DNA from 4 places in the Bacterioplanoides pacificum genome. Region 3 is predicted to be linked to each of the others. Evidence: predicted binding sites of a transcription regulator. Region 3 holds the regulator's gene; each other region holds the start of a gene.
What was found. The regulator sigma-54, encoded in region 3, starts transcription at its own class of promoters, with help from an activator protein. The targets are predictions, from matches to a motif close to TGGCACNNNNNTTGCTNT.
Positions count from the first base shown of each region.

Region 1: the regulator sigma-54 is predicted to act here: its motif matches at 1,578-1,595, upstream of ACFOMG_RS11950 (ammonium transporter).
Region 2: the regulator sigma-54 is predicted to act here: its motif matches at 1,651-1,668, upstream of flgJ (flagellar assembly peptidoglycan hydrolase FlgJ).
Region 4: the regulator sigma-54 is predicted to act here: its motif matches at 1,416-1,433, upstream of nirB (nitrite reductase large subunit NirB).

Region 1 is NZ_JBHRYB010000013.1:166,536-169,662, forward strand. It holds gene ACFOMG_RS11945 (efflux RND transporter permease subunit) at 1-38, shown strand, start outside; gene ACFOMG_RS11950 (ammonium transporter) at 203-1,384, opposite strand; gene mnmC (bifunctional tRNA (5-methylaminomethyl-2-thiouridine)(34)-methyltransferase MnmD/FAD-dependent 5-carboxymethylaminomethyl-2-thiouridine(34) oxidoreductase MnmC) at 2,017-3,127, shown strand, end outside.
Region 2 is NZ_JBHRYB010000001.1:711,769-714,895, forward strand. It holds gene ACFOMG_RS03235 (flagellar basal body L-ring protein FlgH) at 1-169, shown strand, start outside; gene ACFOMG_RS03240 (flagellar basal body P-ring protein FlgI) at 179-1,267, shown strand; gene ACFOMG_RS03245 (hypothetical protein) at 1,264-1,566, shown strand; gene flgJ (flagellar assembly peptidoglycan hydrolase FlgJ) at 1,691-2,695, shown strand; gene flgK (flagellar hook-associated protein FlgK) at 2,710-3,127, shown strand, end outside.
Region 3 is NZ_JBHRYB010000016.1:64,567-67,693, forward strand. It holds gene ptsN (PTS IIA-like nitrogen regulatory protein PtsN) at 1-420, opposite strand, end outside; gene hpf (ribosome hibernation-promoting factor, HPF/YfiA family) at 444-746, opposite strand; gene ACFOMG_RS16230 (RNA polymerase factor sigma-54) at 792-2,381, opposite strand; gene lptB (LPS export ABC transporter ATP-binding protein) at 2,526-3,127, opposite strand, start outside.
Region 4 is NZ_JBHRYB010000005.1:482,011-485,137, reverse strand. It holds gene nirB (nitrite reductase large subunit NirB) at 1-1,314, opposite strand, end outside; gene ACFOMG_RS06805 (GGDEF domain-containing response regulator) at 1,575-2,912, opposite strand.

The sequences.
Region 1 (3,127 bases), on a different contig from region 3:
AGCCAATGGCGGCAGAAACAAAAGATACGGATTCATGAGTGCCTGCGCCGCTGTTTTACAGCGTTAATGTTAATCAGCATTTTGACAATGGCGCCGTTTCAACGTCGGGCTGTGCGCGCATGCCCAAGCCGTCAGGATAATAGTGCAGGTTTACTTCCTGGGTATATCAATGAAACGACTTAATGACAGTTAAATGAAGCGCTTATTCAGCGTCGCTGGTGGCACCAATTTTATGGATCGACAAGTCAGCACCGTTAAATTCCTGCTCTTCATCGAGGCGAATACCAGACACCGCTTTCACCAGGCCATATACCAGGAAACCACCAACAACGGCCACCAGAATACCGGCCAGTGTTCCCACCAGCTGAGCCATAAAGGTCACCCCTCCCAGGCCTCCCAGGGCTTCTGTGCCAAAGATACCCGCAGCAATACCACCCCAGGCACCGCACAAGCCATGCAGCGGCCATACACCCAGTACATCATCAAATTTCGGAAACTTGTTCTGTGCCAGAGTGAATACATAAACAAACAGACCACCGGCAACACCACCGACAATCAGGGCACCAATCGGGTGCAATAAGTCAGAGCCGGCACACACAGCCACCAGTCCGGCCAGTGGACCATTATGAATAAAGCCCGGGTCATTACGACCAACGATCATAGCGACAATTGTGCCACCCACCATAGCCATCAGGCTGTTCACTGCTACCAGGCCCGAAATCCCATCCAGCGTCTGAGCTGACATCACGTTAAAACCAAACCAGCCCACTGCCAGAATCCAGGCACCCAGTGCCAGAAACGGAATATTTGATGGTGCAAAAGCCACCACTTTGCCATTACGGTAGCGGCCTTTCCGCGAGCCCAGCATGGTAATAGCAGCAAACGCGATCCAGCCACCCACACCATGTACCACCACAGAACCGGCGAAATCGTGGAACGGCGCACCAAAGGTACTTTCTAACCAGCTCTGAAAGCCATAATTACCATTCCAGATAATGCCTTCAAACAACGGATAAACAAAAGCAACCGTTAATGCCGAAGCAATTAGAATCGGATAAAATTTTGCCCGTTCAGCAATACCACCGGAAACAATCGCCGGAATAGCAGCTGCAAAGGTCAGCAGGAAGAAAAATTTTACCAGCTCATAACCATTGTTCTGAGTCAGTTCCGTTGCACTGGCAAAGAAATCCACGCCATACGCAATCTGATAACCGATAAAAAAATACGCCAGCGTCGACACGCCGAAATCGGTAATAATCTTCACCAGCGCATTCACCTGGTTTTTATGGCGTACAGTACCAACTTCCAGAAAAGCAAACCCGGCGTGCATCGCCAGCACCATGATGGCGCCCAGCAGAATAAACATGGTGTTAGCACTCTGCATCAGCGTTTCAACGGCACTATTGATACTGGTTACGTCAAGATTTTCCACCTGAGACCCTCTCTCATTGTCATTGTGTTTTAGCCTGCACACCCGGAACTGCCTTGGTGCGTTGCAATCAGCCCCTGCCACCGTTTGAAGCATCAACCAATTAGCGGCTAAAAATTGTTGTCTTTGGCATTACATAACTCAGCCATCAGCAGAATGCGTACCAACTTTGTCGGCAATGTCCGGATAAGCAGAAAAAAGCGTTATAAAACAAGCCTGACGCGCCTAAACAAAGGCATTAACACGCGGAGATTAAAGCCAGTCAGGAGAATATTGTCAGGATGAGCGCCTCATCAGAAGGCAACAACCCGGCACCAATCCTGCAAATAAGGCACTGCTATTGTGCTTTCGAATCCATAGCGCACCACTAGAGTGCAACTGTGTTTTTTGTAATTAATAGCGGACAGATTCGCGATCTTCTCCTGGCGCAGGTACACTGCCGGTTTTACTGATTGTTTTATTGATATGCTCCTTTCCCTGTTACAGCGCCTGCGGCCGGCTGACGCCGGTATACTACTGATGTCAGGGCCTGTTAACGCCCCGACAAACAGGTAAAATGGCTGTTTTCCCAGCCCGATCATGATGCCGTGCCCAACACACCAAAACACCCGACCCCTGATAACAAGCCACTGACCAGCCCGGAGCTGAGCTGGAACGAGCAAGGCTTACCTGTTTCACAACAGTTTGACGATCCTTATTTTTCCGTAGACGACGGCCTTAATGAAAGCCGCTATGTGTTCCTGCAACACAACAACCTGCCACAACGCTGGCAACACTGGCAGGGAGAGTTCGATATCGTCGAAACCGGTTTTGGTACCGGACTTAACTTTCTGATGACCTGGCAAAGCTTCGCAGCAAGCCTGAAGCAAGCGACTGACAACGATCTCTGGTTACATTACACCAGCATCGAAAAATTCCCGTTAAACCGCGAAGAGTTGCAGCAGGCCATGGCACTGTGGCCGGAACTGGATGAATTTACCCGGCTCTTACTGCAGCAGTATCCGCTGCCGATCAAAGGATTCCATCAGCTGATCTGGCCCCAGCATAAGGTTCAGTTAACCCTGGTGTTTGGTGATGTACACGATTGCCTGCCGCAACTGAGTGGCCCGGTTCACGCCTGGTACCTGGATGGCTTTGCACCGTCGAAAAACCCGGAGATGTGGCGCGACTCCCTGTTCCGCCAGATGCGTCGTCTGCATGCCATGCATCCCGGCCAGCCTGCCACGGTAGCAACCTTTACCGCAGCAGGTATCGTGCGCCGCGGTATCCGGGGGGCAGGTTTTGAGGTAGCTAAAGTTGCGGGCTTCGGTCGCAAGCGGGAAATGCTGGCAGGCCGCTATACGCAGCAAAACGGCCCGGAGCTGCCGCCACCACACTGGCACAAGCCCTGGCTACTGAATCGTCCGGACCAGCAAAAACCGGATGAAGTACTGATCGTGGGTGCCGGTCTGGCAGGTTGCAGCACCGCCAGGGCGCTGGCTGAACGCGGCATCAAAGTCACCCTGGTCGACCGCCTTGGCGTCGCACAAGGCGCGTCCGGTAACCCGCAGGGCGGTCTGTACGTCAAACTGGCAGCGGGCGATAACGCCATCCATACCGACTTCTATCTGACTGCGTATCAATCCAGCCTGCGCCAGGTAGTGAATGTCCTCGGGCGTGGGGAGAAGGAAGGACAGTGGCATAACTGTGGCGTGCTGC
Region 2 (3,127 bases), on a different contig from region 3:
CCGTATTACCGGCATGATCCGGCCGCAGGATATTACCCCGGATAATACCGTGGCATCGAGTAAAGTCGCCGATGCGCGTATTTCTTTTGGTGGTCGTGGTGCGCTGGATAATTCAACCAAACAAGGGTTGGGCGATCGTTTGTTAAATTCTCCGTGGTGGCCTTTCTGAGGTAAAACTATGAAACTTTTTATCGCTGTTTTTCTGCTGTTTTTTTCCTCATTGACGCTGGCCGAACGCATTAAGGACATCACCAGTATTTCCGGCGTGCGCAGTAACCAGTTAATTGGTTATGGCCTGGTGGTTGGCCTGGATGGTACGGGTGACAAAGCGCCGTTCACCACCCAGACGTTCCGTAACATGATGACCGAGTTTGGCATCAGCCTGCCACCTGGTGTGGATCCGAAGTTGCGCAATGTTGCAGCGGTTACCGTGACCGCAGAATTGCCGCCGTTTTCCAAACCCGGGCAACGTATTGATGTTACCGTGTCGTCGTTGGGAAATGCCAAAAGCCTGCGTGGCGGATCGTTAATTTTTACCCCGTTAAAAGGTGCCGATGGCAATATTTATGCGGTGGGCCAGGGTAATTTAGTGGTCGGTGGTTTTGGTGCTGAGGGTAACGACGGCTCCAGTATCACAGTGAACGTGCCCAGTGTGGGCCGTATTCCCAATGGTGCTACCGTAGAGCGTGCGGTGCCGTCCAACTTCGCCCGGGGGGACAGCCTGATTTTTAACCTCGACCGGCCGGATTTTTCCACCGCCAGAGCGATGGTGGAAAAAATTAATGATTTATTAGGTCCCGGCACCGCCGAAGCCATTGATGCAACTTCGATACGTGTCAGTGCGCCGCGGGATACCACCCAGCGAGTCAGTTATTTGTCGGTGATTGAAAATCTGCAGATCGAAACTGGCAAAGAACGGGCCAAAATTATTATTAATTCACGTACCGGCACCATAGTCATGGGGCAGAATGTGATGATTGAACCGGTGGCGGTGACTCATGGTAATCTGGTGGTGACCATCACGGAAGATTTTAATGTGGAACAACCCAATCCGCTGGCGGAAGGCGAAACGGTGGTGGTGCCACAAACCGAAATCAATATTGATGATGGCGGTGATAACCGCATGTTTAAATTTGCCCCGGGTGTGTCACTCGACAGTATCGTTAAGGCGGTCAACGAAGTCGGAGCGGCGCCGGGTGATTTAATGGCGATTCTGGAAGCAATGAAGCAGGCCGGAGCGTTAAAAGCGGAGTTGATTGTGATATGAACGCAGAAAAATTCTCCCGTATTAAAAACCAGTCGCTGGAGATTCAGTCACTGATCCGCCAGGGAGTGCGGCAAGGGGTCAGTGAACTGATTGATGAACGCAACCAGCTGTTGCAGCAGTGGTTTGCCGAAATGAATGAACTGATTAATCTGACCAACGAACAGCAGCTGTTTCTTGAAACCTTACTCCGGGATGAGCAGCTGTTATTAAACGAGCTGGAACAGGAGCAGGCTGACATCGGCAAACAAGCCCGTGGCCGGCGCCAGCTGAATCAATATACCCGCATTGCCGATCAATAATCCTTTCTCTGCCGGCCTTCGTTAGCGGAGGCGGCTTCTCTGTTATGTCAGTATTACGTCTGTTTGTTTTTGTGCCCTGATAGTTGGCAAACATCCTGCATATTCCACCTCAGAGGTGGAAATTATGATTCAGACACAACAACAGGCAGCCAGCGTTTATACCGATGTACACGGCTTACAAAGCATTCGTCAGCTCGGTAAACAGGATCAGGATGCCGCGCTGATGGAAGTGGCGAAACAATTTGAGTCGATGTTCCTGAACATGATGTTGTCGTCGATGCGTGATGCCAACCAGGTGTTTAAGGAAGATTCGTTGTTCAGCTCATCTGAGTCTGATTTTTACCAGAAAATGTACGACGATCAGATCTCGTTATCCTTGTCGACTTCCCAGAGTACCGGCCTGGCGGACGTGATTTATCGCCAGATGTTAAGCAATTATGGCCAATCCCAGGATAAACCGGAGCTGCAGCAGGGTGACTTGCGTCGTCACCATTCCAGCCTGGACGGAGTGATGCACCAGGTGCAGCAGGTTATTGCCGATTTGCCGGCGGAAGAAACAACCGGCCCGCAAGTAACAACACCTGTTGCCTCCGGGCGCGGTGATAAAGGGCAACAGTTTGCCACTGCGGAAGCATTTGTTGCCGCTTTGTATCCGCACGCCCGGCAGGTGGCACAACAGCTGGATGTTGATCCGAAAGCGGTGATTGCCCAGGCAGCGCTGGAGACCGGCTGGGGCAGGTTTATGATCACCGACCAGCAGGGTAATAACAGTTTTAATTTTTTTGGCATTAAAGCCGATCAGCGCTGGCAGGGTGAACGTGTCAATATTCAGACCCATGAATACCGCGCCGGGGTGCGGGTGAACGAGCGCGCCGATTTCCGCTCTTACCCATCGGTGGCAGCCGGACTGCAGGATTATGCCGAGTTTCTGCAAAGTGGTGATCGTTATCAGCAGGCGCTGGGTAAAGGTCTGGCAGCCGATCAGTTTGGCCATGCATTACAGCGTGCTGGTTATGCCACTGACCCGGCCTACGGCGAAAAAATTCAGCGGGTATCCAACAGCGATACTCTGAATCAGGCACTGAACTCCTTGTTGTCGGCGCAGCCGGCGGCGGCCACTCAGCTCTGAACAGGTAACCGACGATGGCAAGTTTATTAGATATTGGTATTTCCGGTCTGAAAGCTCACCAGGCCGCGTTATCGGTGACGGGTCATAACATCACCAATGCCGGTACGGAAGGTTATAGCCGCCAGGAAGTGAATTTTAACGAAAATAATCCGCAATACCTGGGTGGTGTGTGGATGGGCAACGGCGTGTCGGTCGACAGCGTCAGACGGGTTTACGATCAGTTTCTGACTGAACAATTACGCCGTGATACCTCAACTTTTAATCAGTTTGATACCCTGGCACAGAATGCGGGTCAGATCGACAGCTTACTGGCCGACCCGGGCACCGGCATTCAGCCCGGTTTGGAACGAATGTTTGGTGCGTTGCAGGCGTCGGTGGATGACCCTTCTTCTTTACCGGCACGGGAAGTCCTGATATCCGAAGCACAGGGGC
Region 3 (3,127 bases):
ACTGGCGTCCGGAGCGTTGCGTAATGCCTGGCGGAAATCGGGTTCATTGAAATTTCTGGCCAGCATCGACAATACCTGAAGATGTTCTTCCGTTGCTTCTTCCGGTACCAGCAACGCAAACACCAGGTCGACCGGCTGGCGGTCGATGGCGTCAAAATCAATCGGTTGTTCCAGCCGTAATAACACGCCAAAGGCCTGTTCGCAGTTGGGCAGACGGCAGTGCGGAATGGCAATACCTTCACCGATACCTGTACTGCCGAGCCGCTCGCGGCCCAGCAGGCGCTCAAAAATATCGTCAGCGGCGCTGTCTTTCAGCTGCGCTGAAATAATCTGCCCGAGATATTCCAACAGTTTTTTCTTGCTGGAAATCGGTACATCAATTTCAGTGCGCTCGGCGCTCAGAATATCGGCGATGGTCATGGATCAACCTTCTTGGGTAATAATCAGTGGCCGTGTTGGCGGGCAACCATTTTTTCTTTGTGCTTCAGCACCTGGCGGTCCAGCTTGTCGATCATGGCATCAATGGCCGCGTACATGTCGTCGCTGTCAGCGCTGGCGTTCAGGTCGGCACCGCTGACATGAATGGTGGCTTCGGCGTGGTGACGTTCGTCTTTTTCCACGGTCAGAGTGACCTGAGCAGTGGTCACGTTATCAAAGTGACGGGTGATTTTGCCCATTTTTTCTTCCACGTGGGCTTGCATTGCTTCAGTGATTTCCACGTGGTGGCCACTAACATTAATTTGCATATCAGACTCCTTCTTTAATTTTGTCTGAGGTGTATCAACGGCTGATCAGATCAGCTGCTTGCGTTCGTTGGATGGTGGAATATGCATGGCTTCACGATATTTTGCCACCGTACGACGTGCGACTTTGATCCCCTTGTCACCCAGCATGGCGGCAATTTTATTGTCGCTTAACGGCTTGCGCTGGTTTTCTTCGGCGATCAGTTTTTTGATCATGGCACGGATCGCGGTGGACGAACATTCGCCACCGGTATCTGTGCTGACGTGGCTGGAGAAGAAATATTTCAGCTCAAAAATGCCACGTGGAGTGTGCATGTATTTTTGTGTGGTCACCCGGGAAATGGTGGACTCGTGCATGCCTACCGCCTCGGCGATGTCATGCAATACCAGCGGCTTCATTTTTTCTTCGCCTTCTTCGAAAAACTCGATCTGGTATTCGACAATTTTGGTCGCCACTTTCAGCAGGGTATCGTTACGGCTTTGCAGGCTTTTGATAAACCAGCGTGCTTCCTGCAGGTGATCTTTAATAAAGGTGTTGTCGGGGCTGTTATCCGAACGTTTTACCAGTGCCGCATAACTTTCGTTTACCCGCAAGCGGGGGGCAATGTCGGGGTTGAGTTCGACCCGCCATTCATCGCGGATATTGCGTACAATCACATCCGGCACAACGTACTCTGCCTGGTCGGGAGAGATGCCGGCACCGGGTTTCGGATTGAGTTCTTTAATCAGTCGCATCACCGACTTCAGGCTGTCTTCCTTCAGCTTGGTTTTGCGCATCAGGGTCGGATAATCTTTGCTGCCGAGCATATCGATATAGTCGCTGATCACCAGCTGGGCTTCTGTCAGCCACGGGGTTTCAGCGGGCAGCTGGGCCAGTTGCAATAACAGGCATTCTCGCAGGTCGCGGCAGAACACTCCGGCCGGATCAAACTGTTGCAGGCGTCGTAAGACGACTTTGACTTCGTCTTCTTCGACATCCAGTTCCGGATCGATGCTTTCCAGTACGTCTTCGATGCTGGTGTGCAGATAACCGTCGCTGTCGACGCCGTCGATAAACATCAGCGCGATTTCACGGTCGGTGTCCGACATCGGTGTCAGGTTGAGTTGCCACAATAAATGATCCTGCAGATCATCGGTGGTGGCATGGCGGGAATCGTAATCGAAGTCGTCGTCAGCCGGACCAGCGCTGGATGCCACGCCGGCGGTAGGCTGATAGGTGTCGTCCCAGTTGCTGTCGACCGGCAGGTCATCGGGCAGTTGCTGGTTGGATAAGTGATCCCCCAGCTCCTGGCTGTCGCTGCCCTGAACATCGTAATCGCTGTCGTTAGCCGTGCTGCTGTTATCGGCACTGGCGCTGTAGTCGTTCAGGCTATCGCTGTTGTGCTGGTCGTTGCTGTCGTTGTCAGAGGCGCGACTGTCCTGGTCGTTGCTGTAGTCGTTGCCTTCGCCCTGATCATTGCCGTCGCTGTAGTCGTCGCTGTCGTGCTCTTCATTTTCGAGCATTGGGTTGGAGTCGAGCGCTTCCTGAATTTCCTGTTGCAGATCCAGTGTCGACAGCTGTAACAAACGAATAGCTTGTTGCAGCTGTGGTGTCATGGTCAGCTGCTGACCCATCTTTAACTGGAGTGATGCTTTCATAAAGTGTCGATAGTCACGCGAATGTCAGGCCTCGTATGTGGCCAACCAATACTTTGCATTATAGGCAAAGCCCGTGCACTTGGAATCCCTGTTTTAACCGAGATGTCATAAATATTGCTTGTGAGCAACAAACCGGGCTGTTACTCACAACCGGAAATCATCACCCAGGTACACTTTGCGCACCTGTTCGTTGGCCAGGACTTCTTCGGCGTTGCCTTCAGCAATAATATGACCACCGCCGACGATATAGGCTTTTTCGCAGATCGCCAGGGTTTCCCGCACGTTGTGGTCGGTAATTAATACACCAATACCGCGATCCCGCAGCTGGCGAATGATGTCCATGATGTCAGACACAGAAATCGGGTCAACACCGGCGAAAGGTTCGTCGAGTAAAATAAAAGACGGTTCAGCAGCCAGCGCCCGGGCAATTTCGACCCGCCGGCGTTCTCCACCGGATAACGCCATGCCGAGGCTGTTGCGGATATGCTGAATATGAAATTCATCCAGCAGACCTTCCAGCCGCTCCTGGCGCTGCTGGCGGTTCAGATCCTGACGGGTTTCAAGAATGGCCATAATATTGTCGGCGACGCTCAGCTTGCGAAAAATAGACGCTTCCTGAGGCAGGTAACCAATGCCTTTCTGTGCGCGGCCATGCATCGGCAGGTGGCTGATGTCTTCATCGTCAATATGAACATGACCTTTGTCGGCCTGCACCAGATTGACGATCATATAAAAACAGGTGGTTT
Region 4 (3,127 bases), on a different contig from region 3:
CTGAGCACTGTCGGGTAACGCATTCACCCCCAGTCCGGCACTGGCCGTGTCGTTATCAGCAGCGGGTAATATCAAACCCGCCGGGTCGGCAGGCAAGGTCATATCGTTCAGTTTCAGTTGTAATAAGGTGCCATAAGCATCCACATCGCCGACCAGTACCGCACCGAGCAGTTTTTTGCCATCGGCAGAAATCACCAGCCGTTTATAGACCTTATTAATATCATCCTGAAATACAAAAGAACGGGCGCCCTCGGTTTGTCCCTGGGCATCACCAATGGAGGCCACATCCACACCTAACAGTTTCAGCTTGGTCGACATATCCGCCCCCTGAAACTGAGGGACCTCGGCCACTCCCGTGTGGCTCTGCTGAATATGTGCCAGCGCAACTTTCGCCATCTGATAACCCGGTGCCACCAGACCGAATATCCGGTTATTCCATAAGGCGCACTCACCGATGGCATAAATATCGGCATCGGATGTCTGGCAGTACTGATTAATCACAATGCCACCGCGTTCCCCTAGCGCCAGCCCGGCCTGCTTCGCCAGCGTATCCTGAGGCCGGATACCGGCTGAAAATAAAATCATATCGGTTTCGAGAAAACTGCCGTCGGCAAAATTCATGCGATAACGGCACTGTTCCCCGGCCACAATTTCCAGTGTGTTTTTATCGGTATGAACACTAACGCCCAGGGCTTCAATTTCCTGACGTAATAGCCGACCACCCTGTTCATCCAGCTGAACCGCCATCAGACGGGGGGCAAATTCCACCACATGGGTGGTTAAGCCCGCTTGCTTCAGTGCGTTAGCGGCTTCCAGTCCTAATAAACCACCCCCCACAACCACCCCCACACGGCTTTGTTGTGCCGAGGCGGAAATGGCTTCCAGATCTTCAATGGTGCGGTACACCAGACAGTGAGGCTGATCATGGCCGGCAACCGGTGGCACAAACGGATAAGACCCGGTAGCCAGCACCAGCTTATCGTAAGCTTCGCAACGGCCACTGGCGGTGGTTATGGTTTTTTGCTGGCGATTAATAGCAATCACCTGATCGTTCAGCAGGTAACGAATATTGTGTTGCTGGTAAGTCTGTTCATCCGTCAGGGACAAATCTTCGGCGCTGGCACCGGAAAAGTAGCGGCTCAGCTGCACCCGGTCATAGGCCAGCCGGGGTTCTTCAGAAAAGGTGGTCAGATTATAATGGTCGGCGTATTCGCCACTGGCCATTGCAGACAAAAAATGATGGCCAACCATGCCATTGCCTACAACAATAATGCGTTCTGCGGACGAATTATCCGTATCGATGTGTGTGCTCATAATGATTCTCTCTATCGGCTCATGGTCATCAGTCTCCTGTGGTGCTTCGTTGCCTTATTGTTAAACCACGCCGTTGTGGCCGAACAAATCATTGCGGTTATTCAGCAATTTAAATGCCAGCCATAAAAGCCGCGAAAAACCGGGCGGTTGCGGATAAATTGGTAAAAAAGTGAACGGATTTGGTGCCTGAGCAGCGGCCGCGCACCAAAACACGGCCAGCAGAGTGGGATAAACCAAGGTGGGATAACCAGAAATGGCTGTCAGTGGTCAGCAGCCCGGTGAACGACAAATTTATTGCGTCCTTCTTTTTTTGCCTGATACAAACAGCGGTCGGCAATTTCCAGCATGCTGTCTACGTTGTGTTCGACACTGCAACTGATCAGCCCACCGGAAAACGTATAATGAAAATTATCCCCCGGACTGCTGTTTTCCAGGTGTTTCGCCAGCCGCGCCAATATCTGCTGCGCGCCTTCCGGGCCGGTATCACACAAGCCTAATACAAACTCCTCACCACCCCAGCGGCCGACGATATCGTTTTCCCGTAAAGACGACACCAGTGCTTTGGAAAAGTGCACAATCACCCGATCCCCCATGGCATGGCCATAGGTGTCATTAATAAATTTAAAGTTATCCAGATCCACCATCACCAGGCAGAACGGGTGACCATAACGATGATTGCGTGCCACCTCTTCCTGCAACCGGCGCAGGGTTTCGCGCCGGTTTAACAGCGAGGTCAATGAGTCCCGGGTCACCAGATTACGTACCGAACGGCCGCGACGGATACGCGATTCCACTGCCGATAATAAATCCGCTGGCCGCACCGGCTTAGTGAGAAAGGTATCGGCGCCGGTGCATAACGCCCGCAGCTGATGCCGCGGACTCATTTCACAGGATAAAAACACAATCGGTACCGAAATAAGATTATCCATCTGACGGATAATACCGGCGATCTCCTGGCCATTAATATCCGGCATATAGAGGTCAAGCAGAATCAGATCGGGAATATGGTTCTGCAGGTAGGGCATCAGTTCGGTCAGTGGTGTGACGACCGTTTGGGTAATAAAGCCGGCCTGCTGCAGCACAGAGGCGTAATAATCAGCCACCGATTGCTGGTCATCGATTACCAGCACCTGATACGGATCACGCTCAAAGCGTTCACTTAAAGCATCCAGCTCACTGACGATACGCAACGGCTCGTAGGGAGTGGTAAAAAACGCCTGGCCCCCCATACGCACCGCCGTGGCCCGGATACTGAGGGTGTCCACCTGACTGAGAGCAATCACCGGCCATTGTTTATTACTTTCCGCCAGATCGATCAGCCACTGGTGCTGGCGCTCAGAAATCACATCCAGATTAATCACCACGGCAAAGGTATTCGGTTCTTCGCGCGCCAGCAGATGTGAAATGGAATCGACAATTTTAGCCCGGTAACCGGCTCTTTCCACAGCGGCAGCCAGCTGCTCGGTGGTCTCATTCCGCCCCAGCAGCAAGACGTGTAATGGCTCACCCGCAACGTATTCGTGGATACGCCGGTGCAGCAGCGAGACACCATCGGAAGCATCCAGCGAAACTGGAGTGGATGCAGTTGAATCAACCATCGGAACACTCTGTCAGGAACAATGCCGAAAAGTTTAGCAGCTGCTCAGCAAAATGATGTCACTGCGATTAATTAACCGCCTGCTCCTCTGCTGACCACAAGCTGCACCACAAGTGCCAGCCAGTCACCACAGTCCGCACCAGAACGAGGCATTTCGCCGCAAAACCCAGCTGCAAAAACCAGTAGTGCCCGCCATTCAGAACCGCAGAACCGCGC